DNA from 2 places in the Alteromonas sp. ABM1_013 genome. Region 2 is predicted to be linked to the other one. Evidence: predicted binding sites of a transcription regulator. Region 2 holds the regulator's gene; the other holds the start of a gene.

Region 1 (3,429 bases), on a different contig from region 2:
CATCTCTCAACCTCAAAAAGCTCTAGATGTATTAAAAGAGTATATCGAAGGTAGACCTGTACTATGGGCACAAATAGCAATAGGTAGAACCTACTTGCTGTTGAACGATTATGAAAAAGCGATATCCATTGCCAAGAAAACGTTAAAACGCAACCGTTTCAATGCTGATGCTCATGATATTCTTGCGCAAGCACACCACGCCTTGGAAGCGGGTGAAAAAGCCCTAGATGCAATTAAGGAAGCTATCAAGCTGTCGCCCTTTTCATTACCTCGTCATTTTAAGGCTTGTGAAATTGGTCGGGAAAATAACGATTTAGTGCTAGCAGCCAACTCTAGCCAAGCAATTTGGAACCTATCAAAACGCACTGTGCACAAAGCAAGCTTACATTGGTGCACAATGATACGCAGCCTACTTGATGTTGCTGAGTCAGCTGATGACAAAAGCCAGCGTAATAAGTATCAGCAAGAAGCTTTACTTACGTTACAGAGAGGTAAGTTCGATGAGCACCTATATAGAATCGACAGGGAGTTCGACGTAGAAATTTTTGGCAACATTGTAAATGCAAGAATAAGCGCGATTGATGGGAAACTCATTGATGCAAAGCGTCATCTGAATACATCGCAAATACAGCTTGATGATAAATACGCAGAAGTACCTACAGCGTTTATTCCAGATAGCATTAACGTTATGTACAAACTAGGAGAGTTCGACGACGCGCTGCAGTTGAATTCTCTACTTTCTTCAAGAGGTGAAGAACTCGACCAAAATAGTTCTTACATGCTAAAGACACAAGCGCAAAAAGCACAAAAAAGCCTTGCTAGTTATCAGCAGTTTAACCGTGAAGGCATTCAATACTACCAGCAACAAGACTTTGAGCGCGCTAAAGCCTCGTTTGCGCTTGCTCAGGGTTTCGCACCTGTTAATACAGGTGTCGCACTTAACCTGCTTCAATGCCTTCTTCAGATAGCCATAAAAGAAGATAAGGCAGAAATGAAGTTAATAAACGAATGTAAGCGTTTATTTAAGCTTATTGATGACATGACGCTCAAAGCACCGTACAAAGAAAAGTACGAAAATATTCGAGATGAACTTTCTAAGTATATTGGCTTTTGAAATCCAGTGACATATTAGTTCTTTTAAAAGCAAACCTACCTTTATTATCACTGGTAATTCATGCCCAAAAACCCATGCATCTATGCCATATCCTGCTAAGGCTAATATTAAATCTTACCCTTCTTTCGCCGTGATTAATTGTACTGTATATATATACATGCTATAACGCAATACCACGTAGCCTATGGCCAAAAAAATTCCCGTATCCATGATTTGGTGAAAAATACTAGGCTGCTTGAATGTAATTGGTTAAAGGAAGTAAACATCGGCGATGCATGACAGACTGATACAAAAACTTGAAATTCTTTCCGATGCGGCCAAGTACGACGCGTCTTGCGCCAGTGGTTCAGCCGGTAAACGACAAGCTGGGAAAACCGAAAAGACCGGTATAGGTTCGCTTACTGGTGGCTCGGGAATATGCCACAGCTTCACACCTGATGGAAGGTGTGTTTCGCTGCTTAAGATCCTTATGACAAACTACTGTATTTATGATTGCCATTATTGCATTAATAGGGTTTCAAGCAATGTTCAACGAGCGCGTTTCACGGTTAAAGAAACGGTAGATTTAACTCTAAATTTTTATAAGCGCAATTACATTGAGGGTTTGTTTTTAAGCTCTGGAATTGTGGGTTCGCCCGATATCACTATGGAAAGCATGGTACGTATTGCTAAATCGCTACGTCTTGATCACGGATTTAAGGGATATATTCACCTTAAAACTATCCCGAATGCGTCGCCAGAATTACAAGCAGAAGCAGGTCTATACGCAGACAGGCTTAGTATCAATGTAGAAATGCCTACCCAGTCTTCGCTAAACAAGTATGCCCCAGAAAAAGATCTTGGCGATATTCACGGTTCGATGAATACGTTGAGAGAAAAAATCGCAGAGCATAAAGTAGACAAAACATATTCGGGCAAACGCCCTCCCCGTTTTGCACCTGGTGGGCAGTCTACGCAAATGATTATAGGTGCCGATGGGTCAAACGATAAAACCATTTTAGGTACAAGCGTTAAGCTCTACAGCGATCAGAAACTTCGACGTGTGTATTACTCAGCATTTTCCCCTATCCCTGATGCTTCCGAAGTTTTACCGCTGAAACCTGCGCCGTTGATACGAGAGCACCGGCTGTATCAAGCGGATTGGCTTTTACGTTTTTATGGTTTTGGCTTAGATGAAATCTTACAAGACGACATGTTAGATATGGACTATGACCCGAAGCTTGCATGGGCATTACGTAACCGTCACCTATTTCCTATTGATTTAAATAAAGCTGACAAGCAGATGCTGCTGCGCGTCCCCGGTCTTGGAGCGCGAACGGTACAAAAGATTTTATCTATAAGGCGTAATACAAAGCTCAACTGGATCGACCTTACTAAAATGCGGCTACCTCTTAAAAAGTTGAAGCCTTTTATCAGTGTTGGAGATTACTTCCCTGATATCCATTTACTCGACAGTAATAATTTCGAGCTTCAGTTTAAACAGCCTAAACAGTTTGAGTTGTTTAGCGCTTGAGTGGGTTGTTAATGCAGCTAAGTTTAGCCCTAGTCTAAAAGGTAGCTTTATATGAAGACCATTACCATTACTTCAGTACCTGGCTTTGATGAATGGCGGGAAGCCTCTCGAGAGTGCATTGCTGAGCGTATCTCCCCTGAACATATTATTTGGCAGAGCGCTCATTCAGTACAAGGCGATCTGTTCGGTAGTGGTGCTGAGCCATACGAAAGCAAAATGCCGCGAAAAAGGCCGCGAAGCAACCTTAGTATTCCTAAATCTACGGTAATGCTTTTAAAGTACGCTCTGTGCCATAACGATGAAAATCGATTTGCGCTTTGTTACCGGGTATTGTGGCGTGTTGTTTATGAAAATAAGCAACTCATACAAATGAAAACTGACGACGATGTTATTCAGCTGTTCGCCATGGCGAAAGCGGTAAAGCGTGATGCTTATAAAATGAGTGCCTTCTTGAGGTTCAGAGAAATAGACGTAGAGGGGCAAGAGCATTTTGTTGCATGGTATGAACCCGAGCATTTCAGTTTAGAGATAAAGCTTAACTTCTTCCAAACCCGATTTAAGAATATGCGGTGGTCTATCTTAACGCCCTATCGTGCAGCTCATTGGGATACCGAAACCCTAGTACTAGAAGATAATCCCGATTCAAGTGTTGTACCCGATGATGATCGCATTGAAATATACTGGCTGACCTATTACGCCAGTATATTTAATCCTGCACGTATCAAAACAGGTGCGATGTTAAATCAGATGCCTAAGAAGTACTGGAAAAATATGCCAGAGACGTCGCTAATAGACGATATGA
Region 2 (3,429 bases):
CACGTTTCGCATGAAACATACTAACGGCGCGTGGGTTTGGGTTGAAACCTATGGAAAAACCGTCGAATCTGACGTTACGGGTAAGGCTATTCGCGTTGCTGGTATTCATCGCGACATTACGCAGAGAATGGAAAGTGAGCTTCATGAGAAAAAGAAAACCCAACTACTTCAATTTATAAATAAAACCCGTGCCTCTTATCTTCAGAACAACGATTTAACCATGGCCTGCCAAACGGTATTACCCGAGCTTATTGATATCTCGGATAGTCAGTTCGCTTTCATTGGGCAAATGAAAGGTGAAGGCGATGCATCGAAGCTGTTTATTCATGCTATTTCTGAAATAGTCTGGGACAGCAGCAGCTTTACGCAATACAACGAGTACAAAAAGCGAAACTTGTATTTCAGTAGTTTCGATAACCTTTTCGGTACCACAATTTTAACCGGTGAGGTAACGATTAGTAATGCCTCAGGAAGTCATCCAAACTCAAAAGGGGTGCCCCAAGGGCACCCCCGCATTAGTCGATTTTTAGGGCTACCGATTAAGATCAAAGATAGAGTGGTGGGCATGATTGGTTTAGCCAATAAATTCGAGCCCTACACCTTCGATGATGCTGAGTTTTTGCAACCTCTATTAGATGCATTAGCCGGTCTTTTCTATGCGGTTGAACTGGAAGAATCACGCGCGATAGCTGAAGAGAAGTTGCGTAAGCTGGCCATGACTGACTCGCTAACTGGGCTGTACAATCGACGAGCTTTTGTTGATAAATGCCATCAGCTCTCTGCACAAAGCAATAGAGTGAGCGTAGCGGTAATCGATATAGACCACTTTAAAAAGGTTAACGATACTTATGGACATGATGCAGGAGACCAAGCTCTAATTTCAGTAGCCCACCTCATCGAAGAATATTATGTGGAGCCCGATATTGTTTCACGTCTTGGTGGAGAAGAGTTTGCGATAGTAGCAATTTCAGACAACAAAAGAGACGAAGAAAGGCGATTTAACAAACTTCGAGAGGCTGTTGAAAAAACAGAAGTTAAATACAAGAAAGACACGATATTCGTGACAATAAGTATTGGTGCTGTCTTTGCTGAGGATAGCTTGAATCTTGACTTTAGTGTGTTACTTTCCAAAGCTGATAAACTGCTATATACGGCGAAAAAGAATGGCCGAAATCAAGTTATTTTAGAGTAATGAAAACTTAAGGCTGCGCGAGGTTTCACGTATTTGACAGCCTTAAGCCCCCTAGTTTTTATATACTAGGTGCTAGCCCCATGCAGCTTGCTCCATAGTTTCAAGACTTTGCGCTTGTTATTTGCTTTTAGGTGTATATACTTACAGGAACTGTATGAACAGACAGGTCTTTTATGCGCCCACTCACAGCTCGACAAACTGAAGTTTTAGAACTTATTAAAACAACCATGCAAGAAACGGGAATGCCGCCTACGCGCGCGGAAATAGCTCGTCAACTTGGTTTTCGTTCTGCCAACGCAGCAGAAGAACATTTGAAGGCATTGGCGCGTAAGGGCGTAATTGAAATTTTGCCTGGTACCTCGCGTGGTATTAAGTTAAATATCCCCCTCGAGGATACTGCACCAGAAGAAGAAGGCTTGCCTCTAATAGGGCGCGTGGCGGCTGGTGAGCCAATTTTGGCGCAAGAGCATGTAGAATCCCACTACAAGGTCGACCCTGCTTTGTTTCAGCCTCAGGCAGACTTTTTACTTCGTGTAAACGGCATGAGCATGAAGGACATCGGTATCTTGGATGGCGATCTTCTTGCTGTGCATCGCACAACTGATGTCCACAACGGTCAGGTAGTGGTCGCGCGGGTGGATGAAGACGTTACGGTGAAGCGTTTAGAGAAACGCGGTCGTGAAGTTTTACTTCATGCTGAAAACGAAGAGTTTTCGCCAATTAAGGTAGACCTTGCCAGCGAGCCTTTTGCTATTGAAGGTATTGCCGTAGGTGTTATTAGAAACGCCGACTGGATGTAAGGTTTTAGCATCTTCAATCAAAAGCGGCGTATTAGCCGCTTTTTTTATGCCTTTTAGTACCATATTTTAGTTAATTTTCTTAGGTTAGCGTTTGTTAGTATGTCTCAAAACTACGAAATCTGGCATCACCATTGTGCGAAAGATATGCGCTATTTGGCCCGAGAATGAATTGGCTAATACACATTTATTATTTGAAAGTTTGTTTGAAAAATAGGACGAGCGATGTGTTAATTGTTGATTTTATGACCAAATGAAGCTTCATCCTCATCAACACCCCGTTCAAAATGCGCGTTTGATTTTTTAAGCGCCGCGAGCACGCCCAATATCCTCTCCAACAAAATTGTAACGTAAGCCTGCCACAAGAAATGGTTAAAAATTAGCCTCTTCATTAAATTTTTAATAGAAAAGACTAGACGACACGGCATTATTGCGCAATTCTTATACAGAGATTAACAAAATAATAACAATGACTCTAAATTTGTTTTACAAGTTGAGGTGATGGGTCAATCGTTCGCAAACCATTTGGTAGGGCAGCGCGCAAAATAATCAGCGTTTTTGGTCTTGCTATTACGGAGGTGCTGAGTGAAACAACTAACGACCGTTTTTGCAAAGTGGTGTTCAATAATACCATTTTTGCTTTTCTCCCCTTTGCTTCTTGCACAAGAAGTTAGTGAAGAAGCCTCTTCGCTTAATTTGAGACGCGGTGCTACCGACATCAGTGGGCAGGTCTATGATCTGCATATGTTGATGTTCTTCATTTGTGTAGGTATCGCGGTTGTAGTTTTTGGCGTGATGTTCGCCTCAATGTATCTGCATAGAAAGTCTCGTGGCGCCAAGCCCGCTAACTTTCATGAGAACGTGAAGGTTGAAATAGCGTGGACCGTTGTACCTTTTCTTATTCTCATCTTTATGGCTGTGCCTGCGGCAAACACGCTTATTGCGATGGAAGACACGTCTGAGCCTGACATGACTGTGCTAGTAACAGGCTCACAGTGGAAGTGGCACTACAAGTACATGGACAGCGACGTAGAATTTTACTCACTGCTTGCTACTCAGCGTGAGCAAATAGAGAACAAATTTCAAAAAACCGACAATTATCTGCTTGAAGTTGACCGTCCGTTAGTTATTCCAACTGGGAAAAAAGTACGTTTTCTTATTACCTCTGACGACGTTATCCATTCGTGGTGGGTCCCGGATTTTGCTGTGAAAAAAGATGCCAACCCGGGCTTTATTAACGAGTCTTGGGCCAAAGTGAATGAGCCTGGTATTTATCGCGGACAGTGCGCAGAGCTTTGTGGAAAAGACCACGGCTATATGCCGGTTGTGGTGATTGCTAAAGAGCCAGCTGAATTTGATAAATGGATGGGTGAACAAGAAGAAATTGTTCGCAAAGCAAAAGAAGAAGAGCAGCGTCTACTTTCTATGAATATGTCTATG

Evidence for each region. The regulator LexA, encoded in region 2, represses DNA repair genes until DNA is damaged. The targets are predictions, from matches to a motif close to TACTGTATNNNNATACAGTA.
Region 1: ACXAGK_RS11425 (putative DNA modification/repair radical SAM protein) is a predicted target of LexA. The motif match lies at 1,256-1,275, and genes of this name have one in related genera.

Annotation. Positions count from the first base shown of each region.
Region 1 covers NZ_JBSWXH010000003.1:707,931-711,359, reverse strand. Annotated here, with positions in the region: gene ACXAGK_RS11430 (response regulator) at 1-1,114, shown strand, start outside; gene ACXAGK_RS11425 (putative DNA modification/repair radical SAM protein) at 1,386-2,627, shown strand; gene ACXAGK_RS11420 (TIGR03915 family putative DNA repair protein) at 2,679-3,429, shown strand, end outside.
Region 2 covers NZ_JBSWXH010000004.1:504,287-507,715, reverse strand. Annotated here, with positions in the region: gene ACXAGK_RS14160 (sensor domain-containing diguanylate cyclase) at 1-1,192, shown strand, start outside; gene lexA (transcriptional repressor LexA) at 1,366-1,992, shown strand; gene coxB (cytochrome c oxidase subunit II) at 2,575-3,429, shown strand, end outside.